4 regions of the Pseudomonas mosselii genome follow, and region 4 is predicted to be linked to each of the others. Evidence: riboswitches for the same ligand, from Rfam matches in the RefSeq annotation. Region 4 holds a riboswitch; each other region holds the start of a gene.
What was found. Region 4 has a riboswitch for cobalamin ahead of K5H97_RS10930 (TonB-dependent receptor). Riboswitches for the same ligand answer to the same signal wherever they lie in the genome.
Positions count from the first base shown of each region.

Region 1 (5,185 bases), 100 kb from region 4:
GCGCATTGTCGTGTCGGCTGCCGCTGGCCCGCGACAGCACCAGTACCAGGGCGAACGCGGCCAGCGCACCGATGAAGGCACCGGCCGACAGCGACAGCACCGCGCCGCCCAGGCCGAACAGCCCCACCGCCACGGCACCGGTCGAGGCGCCTGCCGACAGGCCCAGCAGGTACGGCTCGGCCAGCGGGTTGCGCAGCAGCGCCTGGAGGATCACCCCGCAGGTCGCCAGCCCCGCGCCACAGGCGGCGGCCACCAGGGTGCGCGGCAGGCGGTAGTTCCAGACGATGCCGGCGTCGATGGGGTCGAGCGCATGGCCGGCCTGCCACAGCTGGTTGGCCAGTACCTGCCAGACCACCTCGGCGCTGATCCGCGTCTCGCCGATGGCGATCCCGGCGAGCATGGCCAGGCACAGGGCGAGCAGCGCGAAGGCGCTGATGGGCAGCAGGCGGTTCATGGCTGTGGTGCTTTACCGCTGGCGAAGGCGCTGGACAGCACTTCCAGGCCACGGAACAGGCGGATGCCGGCCTGCATGGCGTCGGCGTCGAGGACGATGATCCGCCCCTGCCTGACCGCGTCCATGTTGCGGGTCACCGGGTCGCTGCGCAGGAACTCGAGCTTTTTCCGGTAGTCGTCGGCGGGGTAGCGGCGGCGGTCCATGCGCGCGACGATCAGCCAGGTGGGGTTGGCCCTGGCCAGGGTCTCCCAGCCCACCGCCGGCCATTCTTCGCTGGACTCCACCACATTGCGTACGCCGAGGGTCTGCAGCATGAAGTCGGCCACGCCCTGGCGACCAGCGACGTAAGGGTCGACCTTGAGGTCGGCGCTGGAGAACCAGAACAGCGCGCTGGTGTGACTCAGGTCCTGGCCGGCCAGGCGTTGCCGGGCCTGGTCCAGCTGGCCCTTGAGCTCGGCATTGAGGTGTTCGCCGCGATCCTGCACGTCGAAGATCTCGGCCAGCTGACTGACGCTCCTGTAGATGGTGTCGATCCTGAACGGCTGCAGGCGGGTACCGTCGGCGCCCACCAGGTTGTCCTTGCCTTCGCAGTCCGAGGGCAGCAGGTAGGTGGGGATGCCCAGCTCCGCGAACTGTTCGCGGGTGCCGACCGCGCCCTGGGCGCCGACCATCCATTCGAACTGCGCGGTCACCAGCTGCGGGCGCTTGCCGACCACCGCCTCGAAGCCCGGCTCGTTGTCGGCCAGGCGCTCGACCTTGTCGTTCTGCGCCTTGAACTCGGGCAGCACGTTGTTGAACCACAGCGAGGTGCCCGCCAGCCGCTCGCCCAGGCCCAGGGCATAGAGCAACTCGGTGCCGGCCTGGCCGATGGTCACCACGCGCTGCGGGGCCTGGGCGAAGGTCTGCGGCAAACCGCAGTTGTCGACGGTCAACGGGTAGCGGGTGGCGTCGGCGTGGGCCAGGCCCGCCAGTGACAGGCCGGCGAGCAGGGTGGCGAGGCGGTACGGCATGGTGGGGCGATCTCCTGTCGGGTGGTGCACGGAATGGCCCACGGACAGGCATCGCCAAGCGTCGCGCGGCAAGCACGCGGCCAGGGGCGGATGACCATCCCGGACACCCCGCCGGTTGGTGAATGCGTGCCGGCAGGTCTCCTGACTGGTGCGTCCTGGCCGGCGCCGGCCTTCCCGGGTCGGCAGACCCAGTGGCATCGATGGCGCAGGCTCGGCACCTACAGTTGCGGGGGCAGTTCCCTTTGGCCCGCCCTCGGCGCGCCCGGGATTCCCTTTTGATTCCGTGTGGAAACCGGCGGGCGGCATGGTAGACCATCGGGCCATCGGGTGAAAACGCTTTTACAGGTACTTGAGCCAGGCGATGTCGCGCCGCCGGGCCTTGAGCCGGGCGAAGCCGCGCACCGGCAGGTACAGGGCGATCGCCAGCAGCACCGCGACCAGCCACACCGCGCCGATGCCGTCGAAGCCGAAATGGCTGCCCTGGTTCAGGCCGAACAGCCCCACGCAGGCCACATACAGCAGCTTGAGCACATATAGGTGCAGCAGGTAGAAGAACATCGGCGCGGCGCCGAACACTGCCAGCGGGCCGATCCAGCGGGCGTCGCCGGCCCGCTCGAAAGCGCGCAGCAGCAACAGGCCGACGCCCAGGGTCAAGGCCAGGAACAGCAGCGACGGCGGGTATTTGGTGATGTTGAAGAAGCTCATCAACGTCTGCCCGACGTTGGCGTAGAAGGCCCACGGCGCCTCGCCGTAGCCATTGAGCAGGCGCAACACGACAAAGCCGAGCAGCAGCATCATGCCGCCCAGCAGCAAGCGCTGCTGGCGCTCGCCGGCATCGCTGCCGCGGCCGAACCAGGGGCCGAGTCCGTAGCCCAGGGCGATCACGCCGATCCATGGCAGCACCGGGTAGGAGGTACGCAGGCGCAAGCCGTCGGGCAGCTCCAGCCAGCTGCGCTCGTGCAGGATCGCCCAGGGTACATGCAGCGCCGAGTGCGGCGCGAAGTGCAGGCCATCGAGCAGGTTGTGGCCGGCGACGATCAGCGCGCCGAGGGCCAGCAGCAGCGGGCGTGGCAGCCACACCAGCAGCGACAGGGCGATCATGCTCAGGCCGATGGCCCAGATCACCTGCAGGTAGATCACGCTCGGTGGCAACTGGAAGGTCCAGGCGAAGTTGACCAGGCTGAGCTCCAGCAGCACCAGGAACAGGCCGCGCTTGAACAGGAACGTCGCTGTATCGCCCCGGCCTTGGTGCTTTTCGCCGTAAAGCCAGGCCGACAGTCCGGTGAGCAGCACGAACACCGGCGCGCACAGGTGCGCCAGGGTGCGGCTGATGAAGAGGCTGGGGTCGGTCGCGTCGATGGTCATCGGGTCGCTGACCTGACGGTGCAGGAAGAAGGTTTCGCGCACGTGGTCCAGCAGCATGAACAGGATCACCAGGCCGCGCAGGGCGTCGATGCTGTGCAGGCGTTGGCTGGGGAGGGCGGTCGGGAGGCTGGTCATCGAGGAGGGTCGCTGGCAGAGGTATCATTCAAAAGAAATGTTATTTTATTTCATTTGTTTGTGCCTGGATACAGCCATGCGCTGGCACTCCGCTTGAATCAGCCCTGAATCAGTGGTCCCAGCCGCTCGGCCAGGGCCTGGACCGTCGCGCTCACCTTGGGCAGATGTCCACGGTTGCGACGCCAGGCCAGGTTGATCGGCAACCCCTCCATTGCGTACTCCGGCAGCACTTGCTGCAACGTCCCGGCGTCGAGCTGGCGCTGCACCAGCCAGGTCGGCAGTTGGGCAATGCCGTGCCCGGCGCTGATGGCCAGGGCCTGCCCCTCGGCATCGCCGATGGCCAGGCGGCCCGGCATCGGCCGCAGCTGCGCCAGGCCCGGACGGGCACCGGCGAAGTGCAGGGCCGGCGTGCTGCCGTCGGCGCAGGCGTAAAGCACGCAGCCTTGGGCCTGCAACTGCTGTAGGTCGCGGGGCGTGCCGTGCCGGGCGAGGTAGGCGGGGGCGGCGCAGAACACCAGGCGCTGGCTGCCCAGGTAGCGGTGCTCGATGCCCGGCTGCCAAGTCTGTGGTCCACCGATGCGCACGACGATGTCGATGCCGTCCTCGGCCAGGTCGACGAAGCGGTCGGAGAGGGTGATGTGCGGTTGCAATCGCGGATGCAGCGCGGCGAAGTCGAGCACGGCGGGCAGCCCATGCAGGCGGCCGAAGGTGGCCGGCAGGTCGATGCGCAGCTTGCCGCAGGGGGTCTTGTGCTCGTCGTTGAGGGCCAGTTCGGCCTCTTCGATCTCCGCCAGCACGCGGGTGCAGGTGCGGTAGTAGTCGGCGCCGCTGTCGGTCAGGGCCAGGCGTCGGGTGGTGCGCTCGAACAGGCGCACCTGCAGGCGTTTCTCCAGGCGGGCCACGCCCTTGCTTACGGCGGAGCTGGTGAGGTTCATGCGCTCGGCGGCGGCGATGAAGCTGCCGGCGTTGGCCACGCTGACGAAGAAGTCGATGTCTTTCAGGCGTTCCGAGGCGGACATGGCATGGGCTCGCGATTGCTGAATATGGTTCACTTGATAAGGGAATATCTACCAGTAATCGGAACAACATTCCAGATTAAGCTGGCCTGCCATTCATCGAGGATCGCAGTAGATGTCCACCTCCAGCTTGACCCATGCCGCCCTGGCGCGGCCGGCGCCGCGTGCTGGGCTGTCGATCGGCCTGTTCGCCGTCGGCGGCTTCGCGGTGCTGACCACCGAGTTCCTGATTCTTGGCCTACTGCCCGCGCTGGCACGCGACCTTGGATTGTCGGTCGCAGGCGCGGGCCAGTTGGTCACCCTGTTCGCGGTGACCGTGATGCTGTTCGGGCCGCCGCTCACCGCCTGGCTGTCGGCCCTGCCACGCAAGGGGCTGTTCATCGCCATCCTGCTGCTGTTCGCCGCCTCCAATGCGCTGTCGGCGCTGGCGCCGAACGTCTGGGTACTGGCCCTGGCGCGGTTCCTCGCCGCGTTGGCACTGCCGGTGTACTGGGGCACCGCCAGCGAAAGCGCCGGGCAACTGGCCGGCCAGGGGCGCGAGGGCTGGGCAGTGGCGCGGGTCTACCTGGGGATCACCGCGGCGTTCGTCTTTGGCATCCCGCTGGGAACCCTGGCCGCCGGGCTGGTTGGCTGGCGCGGCAGCTTCTGGTTGCTCGCCGGGCTGTCCCTGCTGGTGGCACTGCTGATGTGGGCCTGGCTGCCACCCCTGCCGGCGGTCCCGGCCCGCGCCGCGGGAGAGCGGCAGTCGGTGATTCTCAAGGACCGTCGTTTCATCGCCCATGTGCTGCTGTCGGCGCTGGTGTTCACCGCCATGTTCACTGCCTACACCTACCTGGCCGAGATCCTCGAGCAGCTTGCTGCTGTGCCGGCCAACGCGGTCGGTTGGTGGCTGATGGGCTTTGGTCTGGTGGGCATGCTCGGCAACGCCCTGGCCGGACGGATCGTCGATCGCAGCCCGCTGCGGGCCACGCTGCTGCTGTTGGCGATGCTGGCCTTGGGCATGGGCCTGGTCACCCCGGTGATCGGCAACCCGCTGCTGCTGGTGGGCGCCCTGGCCCTGTGGGGCATCGCCTACACGGCGCTGTTCCCGGTGTGCCAGGTGCGGGTGATGCGGGCCGGCGCCAAGGCCCAGGCCCTGGCCGGGACCCTCAACGTGTCGGCGGCCAACGCGGGCATCGCCGCCGGTGCCGCGCTGGGGGGCGCGG
Region 1 is NZ_CP081966.1:2,456,137-2,461,321, forward strand. It holds gene K5H97_RS11375 (FecCD family ABC transporter permease) at 1-454, opposite strand, end outside; gene K5H97_RS11380 (ABC transporter substrate-binding protein) at 451-1,464, opposite strand; cobalamin riboswitch at 1,579-1,776, opposite strand; gene K5H97_RS11385 (DUF1624 domain-containing protein) at 1,804-2,964, opposite strand; gene K5H97_RS11390 (LysR family transcriptional regulator) at 3,063-3,983, opposite strand; gene K5H97_RS11395 (MFS transporter) at 4,096-5,185, shown strand, end outside.
Region 1: it holds a riboswitch for cobalamin, as region 4 does, so the genes downstream of both, K5H97_RS11380 (ABC transporter substrate-binding protein) here and K5H97_RS10930 (TonB-dependent receptor) in region 4, are expected to answer to the same signal.

Region 2 (5,185 bases), 1.0 Mb from region 4:
GCGCCTTGAACAGCCAGTGGCGGGCGAACACCAGCAATGCCAGGCCGGCGGCGGTGGCCGCTGCGGTGCCGATCCACCAGGTCTGGCGCTGACCGAGGTCGGCGGCGGCGGTGCCGGGCAGTTCCGGTGGCAGGCCCAGGGTCGGCGCCAGGCAGAACACGGCAAAGCCGGCCAGGCCCCACAGCGCGCCGGTGGCCACGCGGTTCGGTTCACGCAGGCCGTAGAGAGCGACCAGGATCAGGGCGAAACCGACGGCGACCACCAGGTTGCCACCGGTGGTGGACAGCACGCGCTGCCAGCCGTCTTCCGGCGACCAGGCTTCGGCGCTGTGCTCATGCTCGTGGGGCGCGGTGGCGTCGCCGTGTTCATGGTGTTCGGCGACCGGGGCGGCGGACTCGTAGGTTTCCGCCTGGAGAATCAGTGGGGTGACCCAGAAGCTTTGCAGCAGGGTCAGCAGCAGGGCCGCGAGCAGGCCGCTGAAGCCCGCGGTACGGGCGATGCGCGTAATCATGCGGGTTTACTCAGTGGCAAGGGAAGGCGGCGCTGTGGCGGGTATCGTGGGCAGCGTTGTGCACTGCCTCGATGTGCGAGAAACCGGCGAAGTACACCAGGCACAGGCCCAGCAGGCTGGCGCCGACCGCGACGATCAGTCGCTGGCTGAGGCTGACGGGGGTGGCGATACTGTGTTTGGCGCTGGTGATGGGCATGACGCGTTCCTCTGCTGCTTTTGTTGTGGCAACGGACATGCGCGACGACCCCGGGCACGATTGGCCCAGGTGATACGACGACGCCCGCCCACCGCGGGGTGTACTGTGAGCACGTGTCAGGCCGGTCTCCGGGCTGGCGAGGTGGAGCAGGACTCCGTGGGGCGTCACCTTCCCATGCCTTACTGTTGGCACAGTGGTTCGGACGCTTCTCTCGCTTACCGTTGCGGGGGCAGCACCGGCCTTGTCGGCTCCTTAGCAATGGAGGCGCGACGCACCGGTTTCCCGTTTCACCCCCGTCGGGGGCACCTGAACGCAATGCGCTAGCAAATCACGGGGCCGGGCCCGCGTCAATCGCCATGGCGGTTGACCGCCAGGCAGGCACTGCGTAGCCTTGCCGCTGCGAGGTTCTCGGGCGTTGGCCCGAGCTAAGACGGGAACGCGGTACAAGCCGCGGCTGCCCCCGCAACTGTAAGCACTGAAGGGTTCGGCACAGCCACTGCGCAGGCGCGCGGGAAGGCGCCGGCCCACCGGCCAGCGAGCCGCAGCGGTGCGAGCCAGGAGACCTGCCTCGTGACGTTTTCGACTTTCAACCGGGCGGGGTGATCCGGTGGCGAACGCGCCAGGCCGGCAGGGCCGTGGCTGTCGTCCTGCATGCCCGCGCCATTGCTGCCAAGGGCATCGCGACATGAAAACACTGGCCAAGCTTCCCGTCACCATCGTTACCGGCTTCCTCGGCTCGGGCAAGACCACCTTGCTGCGCCATATGCTCGACAACGCCCAGGGCCGCCGCATCGCGGTGATCGTCAACGAATTCGGCGAGCTGGGCATCGACGGCGAGATCCTCAAGCAGTGCAGCATCGGCTGCACCGAGGAAGAGGCCAACGGCCGCGTCTATGAGCTGGCCAACGGTTGTCTGTGCTGCACCGTGCAGGAAGAGTTCTTCCCGGTGATGCGCGAGCTGGTGGCCCGTCGCGGCGACCTCGACCACATCCTTATCGAGACCAGCGGCCTGGCCTTGCCCAAACCGCTGGTACAGGCCTTTCAATGGCCGGAAATCCGCAACGCCTGCACCGTCGACGCGGTGATCACCGTGGTCGACAGCCCGGCCGTGGCCGCCGGCACCTTTGCCGCCTACCCGGAGCAGGTCGATGCCCAACGCAAGCTCGACCCCAACCTCGACCACGAGTCGCCGCTGCACGAGCTGTTCGCCGACCAGCTGGCCAGTGCCGACCTGGTGGTGCTGAACAAGGCCGACCTGATCGACGCCGAGGGCCTGGCCAAGGTCCGTGCCGAGGTGGCCGAGGAGCTGCCGCCGGCGGTCAAGGTGATCGAGGCCAGCAGCGGCCGCCTGCCGCTGGAAGTGCTGCTGGGCGTGGGCGCCGAGTCCGAGGTGCATATCGATGGTCGCCGTACCCATCACGACTCGCATCACGACGGCGATGACCATGACGACCATGACCACGACGCCTTCGACTCGATCTCCATCGATCTGCCCGAGTCCGACGAGAGCCTGCTGCTCGACGCCCTGACCCAGCTGGTCACCGAGTTCGGCATCCTGCGCGCCAAGGGCTTCGCCGCGATTCCCGGCAAGCCGATGCGTCTGCTGATCCAGGGGGTGGGCACCCGCTTCGACAAGCATTTCGACCGCGCCTGGCGTAGCGATGAACCACGGATCACCCGCCTGGTGCTGATCGGCCAGGCGCTGGACGCCGCACAGCTGGAAGCGCGCCTGCGCCAGGCCCTGGGCGCCTGATCCATGCACCTGCTGCGGACCCAACCCGGCGGCTTCGTGCCGGACGACAGCATCGCCGACCTCGGCCAGACCCCCGCCGACCTGGTGATCCTCTGCAGCGGTGATTCACACCTGGCGCTGCTCGCCGAAACCGCCGAGCAGCTGCCGGCGCACTTTCCCAGCGTGCGCCTGGCCAACCCGATGCAGGTGCAGAACCATGCCTCGGTCGACGTGTATGTCGACCAGGTGCTGCGCCATGCCAAGGTGATCCTGGTGTCGCTGCATGGCGGCGTCGGCTACTGGCGCTATGGTGTCGAGCAACTGGTCGAACTGGCGGAGCGTGGGGTCGAGCTGATCCTGGTGCCCGGCGACGACCGCCCCGATCCTGAGCTTACCGACCTGGGCACGGTCCGCGGCGAACAGGCCGAGCGCCTCTGGCACTTCCTGCGCCAGGGCGGCAAGGCCAACGCCGTTAACCTGTTCAACTGCCTGGCCAGCCAATGGCTGGGTTGTGATTACCCGTGGGATGAGCCGCAGCCCTTGCCGCGCACGGCGGTCTATCACCCGGCCAAGGCCACGGCGCGCCTAGAGGACTGGTACGCCGAGTGGAATCCGGAGCATCCGGTGGCGCCGTTGCTGTTCTACCGTTCGCACCTGCAGGCGGCCAACACGGCGTTCATCGATGTGTTCTGCCAGCGCCTGCAGGCCTGCGGGCTGAATCCATTGCCCATTGCCGTGGCCAGCCTAAAGGAACGCGCCTGCCTGGACCAGGTCGAGGCCTGGCTCGACGAGGTGCAGGCCGAGGTGGTGATCAACACCACAGGCTTTGCCCTGTCCAGCCCCGAGCAACCCAACCTGCGTCCGCTGCGCCGCGATGTGCCGGTGCTGCAGGCGATCTGCGCCCAGGACAACCAGCCTGGCTGGGAGCAGAGCGAGCAGGGCCTGGGCGCCCGCGACCTGGCGATGCACATCGCCTTGCCGGAACTGGACGGGCGTATCATCACCCGGCCGGTGAGTTTCAAGGACCTGGCCTGGCGCAGCGAGCGCAGCCAGTCCGATGTGGTCTGCTACCGGGCCCACCCCGAACGCATGGACTTCGTCGCCGAACTGGCACGGCGCTGGGTGACCCTGGCGCGCCTGGACAACCAGGAAAAGTGCGTGGCCCTGGTGCTGGCCAACTACCCGACCCGCGACGGGCGCATCGGCAATGGCGTCGGCCTGGACACGCCGGGCGCGGCGCTCAATATCCTTGAGGCCCTGCAGGCGCAGGGTTACCCAGTGGCTGGCCTGCCTGAAACCGGCACTGAGCTGATTCACCAGTTGCTCGGCGGGGTCACCAACGACCTCGACCATCTCGACCAGCGCCCCTGCGCCCAGAGCCTGGCCCTGGCCGATTACCAGCGCGCCTTTGCCGCCTTGCCCGAGACCAACCAACGCGCCGTGCTGGAGCGCTGGGGGCCGCCCGAGCAGGACCCGATGTTCCGCAGTGGGCGCATGATGGTTGCCGGCCTGCGCTACGGCCTGACCTTCGTCGGCATCCAGCCGGCGCGGGGCTACCAGGTGGACCACAGCGCCGTATACCACGACCCGGACCTGGTGCCGCCCCATGGCTACCTGGCGTTCCACTTCTGGCTGCGCAACGGCTATGCCGCCGACGCGGTGATCCATGTGGGCAAGCATGGCAACCTGGAATGGCTGCCGGGAAAGGGCGTGGGCCTGTCCGCCGAGTGCTGGCCGGATGCCTTGCTCGGCCCGTTGCCCAACATCTACCCATTCATCGTCAACGACCCGGGCGAGGGCGCCCAGGCCAAGCGCCGCACCCAGGCGGTCATCATCGACCACCTGATGCCGCCGTTGACCCGTGCCGAGACCTACGGCCCGCTGCGCCACCTGGAGCAACTGGCCGATGAATACTACGAGGCGCAGTTGCTCGACCCACGCCGTGCCCGCGAGCTGCAACGTGACATCCTCGAACTGGTCAAGACCCACCATATCGACCGCGAACTGCAGCTCGAAGGCCAGATGGAGGACGCGGCGGTCTGGCTGCCGCGGCTGGACACCTACCTGTGCGACCTGAAGGAATCGCAGATCCGCGACGGCCTGCACGTGTTCGGCCAGTCGCCGCAGGGGCGTTTGCGCAGCGATACGCTGCTGGCGTTGCTGCGGGTGGCGCGGGGCGATGGCAGGGGCGGTAACGCCAGCCTGATCCGCGAGCTGGCCAAGGCGTTGGCGCTGGGCTTCGATCCGCTGGATTGCGACCTGGGGCAGGCCTGGGAAGGGCCGCGCCCGGACCTGCTGACGCAACTCGACGCCAGCCTCTGGCGAACCTGTGGCGATACTCGCGAGCGCCTGGAGTTGCTGGCGTTGTCATTGATCGAGCAGGCCCAGATGGGCACGGTGGCGCTGCCGGACGAGGCGCAATGGGAGGCGGTGCGCGCGGTGCTGCGCACGCTCATCGAGCAGGTCGCGCCCGACCTCGATGCCTGCGGCGGCGCCGAGATCGATGGCCTGCTGGCGGCCCTGGCCGGGCGTTTCGTCCCGGCCGGGCCCAGCGGCGCGCCCAGCCGCGGCCGCCTGGACGTGCTGCCCACCGGGCGCAACTTCTATACCGTCGATGTGCGCAACCTGCCCACCGCCACGGCCTGGCGCCTGGGGTTCGCCTCGGCCAACCTGATCCTTGAGCGCCATCTGCAGGATCACGGCGATCACCTGCGTCAGTTGGGCCTGTCGGTGTGGGGCACGGCGA
Region 2 is NZ_CP081966.1:3,389,310-3,394,494, reverse strand. It holds gene K5H97_RS15710 (CbtA family protein) at 1-511, opposite strand, end outside; gene K5H97_RS15705 (CbtB domain-containing protein) at 522-707, opposite strand; cobalamin riboswitch at 810-1,031, opposite strand; cobalamin riboswitch at 1,093-1,292, shown strand; gene cobW (cobalamin biosynthesis protein CobW) at 1,393-2,460, shown strand; gene cobN (cobaltochelatase subunit CobN) at 2,464-5,185, shown strand, end outside.
Region 2: it holds a riboswitch for cobalamin, as region 4 does, so the genes downstream of both, cobW (cobalamin biosynthesis protein CobW) here and K5H97_RS10930 (TonB-dependent receptor) in region 4, are expected to answer to the same signal.

Region 3 (5,185 bases), 830 kb from region 4:
AGCCCCACATGGCATCCAGGGTATTGCTCAGGCGGTACAGCACCACCCCCGGCGCACCGGCCACGACAAACCAGAACAGCGCGGCAAACACCGCGTCGCTGCCGTTTTCCAACACCGACTCGGTGGCCGCCCGGGCCACGGCGGGCTCGTCCAGCTCGCGGGTTTCGCGGCTGACCAGGCAACCGACACGCCGCCGCGCCTCGGCCAGGTCCCCCTGGCGCAAGGCCTGGGCCACCGGCAGCACATGCTCGCCCAGGCTGCGCAGGCCCAGGGCGCAGTACAGCGCAAGCACATCCACCAGCCAGCCGATGTACGGCAGCCAGGACAGGATCAGCGCCAGCAGGGTCAGCGGCACCACCGCCAGGAACCACGCGGTGACGCCATGGCTGCGCCAGCCGCGCCCACCGGCGTTGAAACGTTGCTCCAGGCGCGAGGCGAAGTTGCCGAAGCCCACCAGCGGATGACGCCGGCGCGGCTCGCCCAGCAGCGCATCCAGGGCCACGCCCGCCACGGTCAGCAAGGCCACGCTCATGGACGCTCTCCCCAATGGTTCTCGTACAGCATCTCGCTCAAGGGCCGCTGTTCGGCCCAGTCTTCCAGCACCAGCATCGGCGCCGGATAGAACTCGGTCACCGGCCCCAGGCACAGCACCGCCATGGGCTTGGCGCCCGCGGGCATGCCCAGCAGTTCGGCCAGGGCCTCGGGGTCGAACAGCGATACCCAGCCCATGCCCAACCCTTCGGCGCGTGCCGCCAGCCACAGGTTCTGGATGGCGCAGGCCAGCGAGGCCAGGTCCATCTCGGGCAGGGTGCGGCGGCCGAAGACATGCGCCTCGCGCTTGTCCATCAACGCGGCCACCAGCACTTCGGCGCAGTCGTTGATGCCTTCGACCTTGAGCTTCATGAATTCATCGGAGCGCTCGCCCAGGGCCTCGGCGGTGCGCACCCGCTCCTGCTCCACCAGCGCCTGGATCCGCTCGCGCAAGGCACGCTGGCTGATACGGATGAACCGCCACGGCTGCATCAGGCCCACGCTGGGCGCCTGGTGGGCGGCGGCGAGCAGGCGTCCGAGCAACTCGGGGGCCACCTCGCCCCCGGCAAAATGGCGCATGTCGCGGCGTTCGCCAATGGCCCGGTAGATGGCCTGGCGTTCGGCTTCGCTGTAGGCGTGTCGGCTCATGGTCGCAGCAGCGCCGCCGCCGCGTCGGGGTTGGAGGGGAAGTAGAAGTGCACGTAGGAGGCGGTCAGACGCCCCAGACGATAGACCGCCTCGTTGCCCCGACCGCCGTTGGGGCTCTGGCCGCGGGCGATCGGCGCAAGCTCCGTGCTGGTCAGCGAGTGGTGGTAGGTGTGGCCTCGCAGGGTGCCTTCGGGTAGTTCGACCGCCTGCAGGGCCAGGGCCGCCAGGCGCTTCTGCATGGTCGCCTCGCCCGGCAGCAGGCCCAGCAGCGTGGCGCGCTCGCCCGCCACGTCGGTCAGCGCGTCGAGCAGGTAGAGCATGCCGCCGCACTCGGCCAGCAACGGCTTGCCGGCGGCATGATGGGCGCGGATCGCTTCCAGCATCGGCGCGTTGGCGGCCAGCGCCTGGTGATGCAGTTCGGGGTAGCCGCCGGGCAGGTAGAGACTGTCCACCACGGGTAGCTCGCGGTCATGCACCGGCGAGAAGAATTCCAGGTGCGCACCGAGGCCACGCAGGAGGTCAAGATTGGCGCCATAGGTGAAGGCGAAGGCCTCATCGCGGGCCACACCGATGCGCGCCCCGGCCAGCGACGCAGTCACATTCACAGGCTCAGGCTCGGCAAAACGGACCGGTGGCGGCAGCGCGGCATCGCAACTGGCGCCCAGGGCTTCGGCGGCGGCATCCAGGCGTGCATCCAGGTCGTTCAACTCGCTGGCCTGGACCAGGCCAAGGTGACGGCTGGGCAGCTCGATGCCGCGCTCGCGGGACAACCCGCCGTACCAGCGCAGGCCTTCGGTCAGGCTGCCTTCGAGCAGTTGCGCATGACGCAGGCTGCCGACCCGGTTGGCCAGCACCCCGGCGAACGGCAGGTCGGGCTGGTAGCGCGCCAGGCCTAGAGCCAAGGCACCAAAGGTCTGGGCCATGGCCGTGCCGTCGATCACCGCCAACACCGGCACGCCGAAGTGGCGCGCCAGGTCGGCGCTCGACGGCGTGCCGTCGAACAGGCCCATCACGCCCTCGATCAGGATCAGGTCGGCCTCGCCCGCCGCTTCCCACAACAGGCGGCGACTCTCCTCGGCGCCGATCATCCACAGGTCGAGCTGGTAGACCGGTGCACCGCTGGCGCGCTCGAGGATCATCGGGTCGAGAAAGTCAGGCCCGCACTTGAACACCCGCACCGTGCGCCCGAGGTTGCGGTGCAGGCGGGCCAGGGCGGCAGTGACCGTGGTCTTGCCCTGGCCCGAGGCCGGGGCCGCGATCAGCACGGCGGGACACTGGCGCGACTCACTCACAGTTCGACGCCCTTCTGCGCGCGGATACCGGCCTGGAAGGCGTGCTTGAGCATGCCCATCTCGGTGACGGTGTCAGCCAGTTCGATCATCTCCGGCTTGGCAGCGCGCCCCGTGACGATCACATGCTGCATCGGCGGACGCGCCTGGATATCCGATAGCACCTGGTCGAGGTCCAGGTAGCCGTGCTTGAGGGCGATGTTCAGCTCATCGAGCACGACGAACTGGATAGAGGGGTCCTGCAGCAACTGCCGCGACACCGCCCAGGCGGCCTCGGCAGCGGCGATGTCGCGCTGGCGGTCCTGGGTTTCCCAGGTAAAACCCTCGCCCATCACGTGATAACGCACCTGCTCGGGAAATCGGCGGAAAAACAGCTCCTCGCCGGTGCTGTTGCGGCCTTTGATGAACTGCACCACGCCGCACTGCATGCCATGGCCAAGGGCGCGGGCAAGCATGCCGAAGGCCGAGCTGCTCTTGCCCTTGCCGTTGCCGGTCAGCACCAGCAGCAGGCCGCATTCATTGGGGGAATTGGCGATGCGCTCGTCGATGATCGCCTTCTTGCGCTGCATGCGCGCCAGGTGACGTTCGTCGCGTTCGATGGATTCGCTCATCAGGGGTCTCCGCAGGCTGTCGCAGCGGCGGCGACAGGTAAAAGGCAGGCAGACGAGGAGCGCGCAGGAGGCATGGCAAGGGCCACATCGCACCGCGCATCACCCTCCGTGATGCCGTTTGGCAGTGACAGGCCGGTCTCCGGGCTCATGAGCGGGCGCAGGCCCTGGCTACGCGCCTTCCCGGACATGGACATCCAGTGGCCTTGCGTAGCCGTCGACTCATCTACCGTTGCGGGGGCAGCGCCGGACTCGCGCCTACTGGCGCCCACCGGCTTCCCAGTTTCACCCTGCCGAACCGCAGCTCGCGGGGCACCTGAAGCACGCCGCGAAGGTTAGAGGGTTGCACCGGGAGCGTCAATCGAGCGAGGGCCGATCTGGCCTGGATCAATGGCCGATTCACCAGCTTGTGCCACACTCAGAGCAGTGATATCACATAGCCATCACCCGGCCGACCCGGATCACAATGACAAGGAGAGCGCAGCATGCAAGGCCTGATGATCAACAACCCGCGCCTGGAGTTCCTGCGCCCGGCCCTCGAGCGCTGGGTCGACTGCATCGACCGCTTCAACCAGTTGCAGGGCGACAACGAGGCGCCCTACTGGCACGGCACAGCCAGCAACGTCGGCCTGCTCGCCGCTGCCGCCTGGCAGGGTGAGTTGGTGGCGCTGGAACGGCACATGAGCAAGAAACAGCGCGACGAGGGCGAGCGCGACGGGCGCTGCGACCTGTCGATCAGCAGCGCCGAGGAGTCGCTGTACCTGCACGCTGGCCAGCGCTGGCCGCGCATCGCTCGCCTCGACCTGACAGCGGCCCTGCAGGAAACCGCCGCCCTGGCCAAGCCGATCGCGTATGGCAGCCAACTCAAGGCCGGGGCACTGTTCGTCACACCGTGGAAGGCCGGCCAGCATGCCAGCCCCGAGGAACTGCAGGACCTGGTGGACGATCTGCAGAAGCACACGGCCTGTGCGCTTGCCTGGTACTTCCCGTATGCCTACCGCAAGCTGCACAACGAACTGGGGCAGTACTATCCCGGAGTGGCGCTTCTGCTCAAACAGGCTTGATGCCAGCCAGGCAATACTGGACCAAGTTCATACCCTGCCCGCGCCGGTAGGTATCAGGGATTCTGCGCCAGATGCCCCGGCGGCAGCACCCGTTTGGCCTGGAGGTAGGCCTTGGCCCAGTAGCTGTTGGACAGGTAGTCCAGGCGCACGGTGCCGCCCGTCGACGGTGCATGCACGAAGCGCCCTTCACCGACGTAGATGCCGGCATGGCTGACCTGCGACCCGCCGCTGGTGGCAAAGAACACCAGATCACCCGACTGCAGCGAATTGATATCCACATTTGGCGCGCGCATGACGATCATCTCGCGAGTCGAGCGTGGCAGACTGATACCCGCCGCATCACGGTAGACATAGCCGATCAGGCCGCTGCAATCGAACCCGGCATCCGGTGTATTGCCACCCCAGCGATACGGTGTGCCCACCAGGCCGATGGCGCGAAACAATACATCGTCGGCCGCAGGCGACGAAGGCGCCTGATTGAACACCATCGGCTGTTTGGGCGTGGGCGCCGGCGCAGGTGCACGGCTGGAGCAGGCCGCAAGCAGGGCCACCAGGGAAAAGAATGCGAAGCGCGCCAACATCGCCATGATGCGAACGTCCTGTCGAAAATCCGACGGCCACGGCCGAAGGTAAAAAGAGTTGAGAATTTAGATTAGACGCTTTCTGTAAATGCGCACGGCGGCGAGCTTTTCAGCTACGCCGCCGTGCGAGGTTACAGCATTTTGATATCAAATCAATTGCGCGAGATCGTGGTCGGCGCCATGGCGAGCGCGCGTTTGGCCTCGATGAAGGTCTTGCTCCAATAGCGATCGCCCAGGCTGTCGATACGCACACCACCGCTGCGGCGGCTGCTGGAGTGGATGAACTGGTTGTCACCCAGGTAGATGCCGGCATGGCTCACGCGGCCACGGCCGTTGGTGCTGAAGAACAGCAGGTCGCCGGGCTTGAGCTTGTTACGGGCGACCTTGGGCGCGTCGACGTTGATCATCTCGCGGGTCGAGCGCGGCAGGTTCATGCCCGCCTCTTCGCGGAACAGGTAGCCGAT
Region 3 is NZ_CP081966.1:1,519,608-1,524,792, reverse strand. It holds gene cbiB (adenosylcobinamide-phosphate synthase CbiB) at 1-532, opposite strand, end outside; gene bluB (5,6-dimethylbenzimidazole synthase) at 529-1,179, opposite strand; gene K5H97_RS06830 (cobyrinate a,c-diamide synthase) at 1,176-2,471, opposite strand; gene cobO (cob(I)yrinic acid a,c-diamide adenosyltransferase) at 2,468-3,079, opposite strand; cobalamin riboswitch at 3,193-3,411, opposite strand; gene K5H97_RS06820 (hypothetical protein) at 3,562-4,140, shown strand; gene K5H97_RS06815 (C40 family peptidase) at 4,194-4,727, opposite strand; gene K5H97_RS06810 (C40 family peptidase) at 4,874-5,185, opposite strand, start outside.
Region 3: it holds a riboswitch for cobalamin, as region 4 does, so the genes downstream of both, cobO (cob(I)yrinic acid a,c-diamide adenosyltransferase) here and K5H97_RS10930 (TonB-dependent receptor) in region 4, are expected to answer to the same signal.

Region 4 (5,185 bases):
GCTGTCCTCGCCCTGGGCCTTGAGCAGTTCGCTGAACTGCGCCTGGCCGCCGGGGCGCTTGAGGAACACCACCAGCTCGCGGGCCACCTGCATGGCCACCTCGCGGCCACAGTCGGCCTCGACCAGGGCCAGCGCCAGGTCGATGCCGGCACTGACCCCGGCCGAGGTCCACACTTGGTCCTGTTGCACGAAGATCGACTCGGCGTCCACTTCGATGGCCGGGAAGCGCCGGTGCAGCGCATCGCACATCGCCCAGTGGGTGGCGGCCCGGCGTCCGTCGAGCAGCCCGGCGGCGGCCAGCAGGAAGGTGCCGCTGCACACCGAGGCGGTGCGTCGGGCGCGTTGGGCGGCCTGGGCCAGCCAGGCAACCAGCTCGGCATGATCGGGGAGGGTGCGGACGATCTCCGGCGCGCCGGGCACCACCAGGGTGTCGAAGGGTTCGCGCAACCAGGGCGCCAGTGGCTCGGTACCTACCGCCAGGCCCTCGGCGGTCGGCACCAGGCCGCCCTCGAGGCTGGCGGTGACCAGGCGGTAACCTGGCAGGCCGCGGGCGGCGCGGGCCTTGGTCGCGGCCCAGAAGACCGTCTGCGCGCCGGTGAGGTCGAGCAGGCCCATCTGCGGGTAGGCGAGGAACAGCAAGGTGCGCGACTGATCCAGGGCGTGCACGGGTGGGGTGGGGATCGGCGGGATGTCGGTCATGGCACGCTGCTTGTGATGAAGGCGTAGGCCCTAGTCGAGCAGGTGGCACGGTGCTGATCAAGCACCGTGCGACGAACGCTGGAGTCCGCCTCAGAAGCGGTAGTCGACCGTGGCGAAATACGAGCGCGGCGTGCCCAGCAGCCATTGCTCGCCGCTGTAGCTGGACTGGGCGTACTGGCGGTCGAACAGGTTGTTCAACTGCAGGCCCAGGCGCACGTCGGGCAGCACCTGCCAGCCCAGGTTGGCATCGACCACGGTATAGCCCGGCACGCGCTGGTCGTTGGCCGCGCTGGCGCAGCGCTCATCCACGTAGCGCAGGCCGATGCCGGCATCCACGGTCTGGCCGAAACCTTTGCTCAGCCACAGGTTGGCGGTGCGTCGCGGCACGTCCTGCGGACGGTTGCCGGCGCGGTCGTGGACCGTGCCGTTGTCGCCTTCCTCGAGAAAATCATCGTACTTGGCCCGCACCAAAGCGGCATTGGCCGAGAGCTGCCACTGGTTGCCCAGCGCCAGTTCCAGGCTGGCCTCCAGGCCGTCGGAGGTCTGCTGGCCGGCCTGCTGGCTGTCGTGGGTGAGCGGGTTGTACACCGGCAGCTTCTTCTTGACGATGTGATAGGCCGCCAGCGTCCACTCGCCACGGGTATCCCAGAAACGTTGCTTGAGGCCTACCTCGGCCTGCTTCGCTTCGGTCAGTTCCAGGCGCTTGTCCGGGCGCTGGGTGAGCAGGTCGCCGACGCCGTCCTCGCTGGTCGAAAACTGCCCATACAGCGACAGGTCGTCGGTGACAGCGAACACCAGGCCGGCGCGCCAGTTGCCGCCCTGCAGGCTGCGGTCGCTGCGGCTGTTGTTGGCCAGGTCGTCGCGGTCGATGTGATTCTGGTCGCGGCGAATGCCGGTGACCAGTGCGAGGCGGTCGGTCAGCTGGGTGCGGTTTTCGGCGAACAGGGCGAAGGTGTCGACCTTGGACAGCGTTTGTGCGCGGGTTGGGCTGAGGCTATGGAAGCCGCCCGGAGCCGGATGCCACGGGTCGAGCGGGTCGCTGCCGCCATCACGGTAGGGCGAGTTGCTGTCGACGTTGAAGCGGATGCGGTTGTACTCGGCGCCGACCACGGTCTTGCTGTCCAGGCCGAACAGGCCATGGTCGAAGGTGAAGCTCTGGCGATCGCCGAGCTGCTCCTGGTTATGGCGAATCTCGAGGAAGCTGCCGCGCTGGATCACGCCGTTGGCGGCGTCCCAGGTGTAGGACTCGGCATTGCGCCACTGGCGGCGGCTCTTGATGTAGTACAGCTGGTTGCTGGCACTGACGCGGTCGCTGAGGGTCCAGTCGGTGGTCAGGCGCGTCCACTCGTCGTGGTAGCGCTGCTCGTCGTTGCTGACGTTGTAGTTCTTGCGCCGCACGCTGCTGCGCAGGTGCCCATCGATCAGCGGGGTGCCGTAGTAGTTGGCCGGTTGCGCATCGCCGCGTTCGTGGGCGAGGGTAAAACTCAGGTCGTCGCTGGCATCGAAGCGCAGGGCGGCGCTCAGGGCCAGGCTGCGCGAGTCGGTGCGGTCGACCCAGCCGTTGCCGGCCTGCTGGTTGAGGGTCACGCGGTAGCTCAGGCGCTCGCTCAGGCTGCCGCCGCTGTCCAGGCCCAGCTGCTGGCGGTCCCAGGAGCCGTAGCCCAGACGCAGGTGGTTGCGGATCTCGCCAGCGAACGGCTGCTTCGGCACCACGTTGACCACCGCGCCGGTAGCGCCTTCGCCGTACAGCACCGAGGCGGGGCCGCGGATCACGTCGATGCGCTCGAACATCCACGGATCGACCGGGAAGGTCAGGGTGCCGGCACCGGCGTACAGGCGCGAGCCGTCGAACAGGGTCATCACCGAACTCTGCCCGGTGAAGCCGCGGGCCGACAGGCCGGTGCCGCCGTCGCCCGGCGTGCCGATGAAGGTAAGGCCCGGCGAGCGGGTCACGGCGTCCTGCACGGTGAGGTTGTTGCGCTGCTGGATCTGCGCCTCGGTCAGGCTGCTGGTGCTGGCCGGGGTGTCCAGGGCGCTGAGGTTCAGGCGCGAACCGGTCGGGGACGGGGTGGCCAGGTCGATGGCCTGTGGCTCGCGGGTGTCGGTGATTGCCGTGGAGGGCAGGGTGAAGGGCGTTACTTCATGATCGTCGGCCAGCGCCGGCAGGGACACGGCCAGGCAGGCCGCCAGGGTGTGAAGCTTGTTGATTCGGGACATGTCGTTCCACTGCTGCAGGAAGAGATGGATCCCGGTGGAAAACACGCAACGGTCAAGCGCACGCAGGCGCGCACGCGGATACCGGCCTGCGCCCGCCCACCGCGGGTTGCCAAGTAGCGCCTCAGGCCGGTCTCCGGGCTTGCGAGGGGCATGAAGCCTTCACCTTCCCATGCGTGCGCACAGTGGTCTGTCGAAGGATTCACTCGCTTACCGTTGCGGGGGCAGCGCCGGACTTGTCGTGACAACGACGCACCGGCTTCCCGTTTCACCCTGCGCACGGCGGCGCAGGACACCTGAAACTGGCGCGCATCTGACCATTGAACGGGCAGTGAGTCAATCGTTTGAGTGGGTGGGGAAACTGTGACGGACAGGGCGGTTTAGAGCGGTTTGCCAAATTTTTTCGAACTTTTGCCAAGCCCGTTGTCTCGAACCGGTCGTTCGCCATTCATTCACGTCATGGAGACTTTTGCGAATGTTTACCCGTAACCTGCTGCGCCACGCCTGCCTGCTTGCCCTGCTCGGTGCCCCTCTGGCTGCCACGGCGGCACCGAGTACCGACCCGCTGTTCACCCTCGGCTTGCTGGGGTCCTACGACAAGTTCAAGTTCGAGGGAGGAAGCGAATCGGACAAGGAACACATGGGCCAGGGCGGTGTGTTCGCCACGTTCGGCAACAAGATGACCGCCGAATCCGGGTTCATCTACCAGATCGGTGCCGAGGCCAAGTATGGCAAGAAGAACGACAACAAGCTCAAGGAAGCCCAGGCCGACCTCGACCTGGGCTGGCGCGCCGCACTGGATGCGCGCAACTTCGTCGACCTGACGGTGGGCGGCGGGTACAGCTGGACCCGCTTCGAGCCCGAGATCAACGATCTTGATACACGGCTGACCTACAAGTCGCCGTTCGCCAAGGCAGCGCTGGGCTACAACCACCAGTTCGACGCGTCGACCCTGCGCGTGGAGGTGGGCGCGCGCCACACCATTGATGGCCGCGCGCGGCTCAAAGTCGATGATTTCGGCAGCGACAGCGTCGACATGAAGGACCGCACCAACCCGTATGCGGAGGTCACGCTGCTGATGAACCAGCAGGGCGGCATGCCGGTGCAGGTGGGGGCGTACTACACCCGTACAGAATACAAGCTGGACGAGGATACGCCGGTGGCCGACAACACCAAGCTCAAGCGCGACGAGTTTGGGGTGAAGGTGGGGTTGGCGTTCTGATCGGTTGAGCCTGCGCTGATTCCGTCGCGGGGCAGGCCCGCGATGGATTCAGCTGCCTCTTATCGCCCGCGTCGGCGCGACACCCGCGCCTCGATGTTCTTGCGCCCGATCAGCAGCGCCGGTTTTTCCACGACCGGCTCATCGGCCAGCCACTTGTACATCACCAGGCAGTCCACCAGGCCCAATTCGGCATGGCGGTATGCCTTGGGCAGTCGCCCGACGGTCTCGAAACCGAGCTTGTGCCAAAGCGCCACGGCCACCTCGTTGCTCGCTACCACCGAGTTGAATTGCAGGGCCAGGAAGCCCTCCTGGCGCGCCAGCTTCTGCGAGTGCTCGCACATCAGCCTGGCCACGCCCCGGCCGCGTGCCTGTTCGCAGACCATGTAGCCGCAGTTGCCGACATGTCCCCCGGGGCCGGCGGCATTGGCCTTGAGGAAGTAGGAGCCAAGCAGCACGCCGTCTTCATCGGCCACCAGTGTGCGCAACGGGGTTTCCAGCCACAGCCGGCGCGCCTGGTCGAAATCCAGGGCGGGGTCGAAGGCGTAGGTCTGGCGGGCCTGGACGATGGCCTGGAAGGTCGGCCAGAAGCGCTCGAAGTCTTCCGGGGTCATGGGGCGGATCTGGATCATGGTGGTTCCTGCACGGGCTGAGGCGCCAAGTCTGGGTGTCGCGGCGCCCGCGCGCAAGGGCGCCCACGCCGCAACCTGCTCAGGCGTCGGCCTTGCCCACGGCGTCTAGCGCCCTGGCCGAGTAGACCAGCGCGGCGCCGGCATTCATCGCCACCGCCACGCCCAGGGCCTCGGCAATCTCTTCGCGGGTGGCGCCGTGCTTGACCGCCTGCTGCGAATGCACGGCGATGCAGCCGTCGCAGCGCGTGGTGACCGCCACGGCCAGGGAGATCAGCTCGCGGGTCTTGGCGTCCAGGTGGTTGGTCTTGGCCCCGGCGCCGCTGGCGGTCATGTAGCCGGCCACGGTATCGGGAGAGAGTTGCTTGAGATCGCCGATGCCGGCCATCAACTGCTTACGGTAGGCTTCCCAGTCCATCATGCT
Region 4 is NZ_CP081966.1:2,354,158-2,359,342, forward strand. It holds gene K5H97_RS10925 (GlxA family transcriptional regulator) at 1-699, opposite strand, end outside; gene K5H97_RS10930 (TonB-dependent receptor) at 790-2,916, opposite strand; cobalamin riboswitch at 3,024-3,228, opposite strand; gene K5H97_RS10935 (outer membrane beta-barrel protein) at 3,389-4,135, shown strand; gene K5H97_RS10940 (GNAT family N-acetyltransferase) at 4,195-4,764, opposite strand; gene K5H97_RS10945 (carboxymuconolactone decarboxylase family protein) at 4,844-5,185, opposite strand, start outside.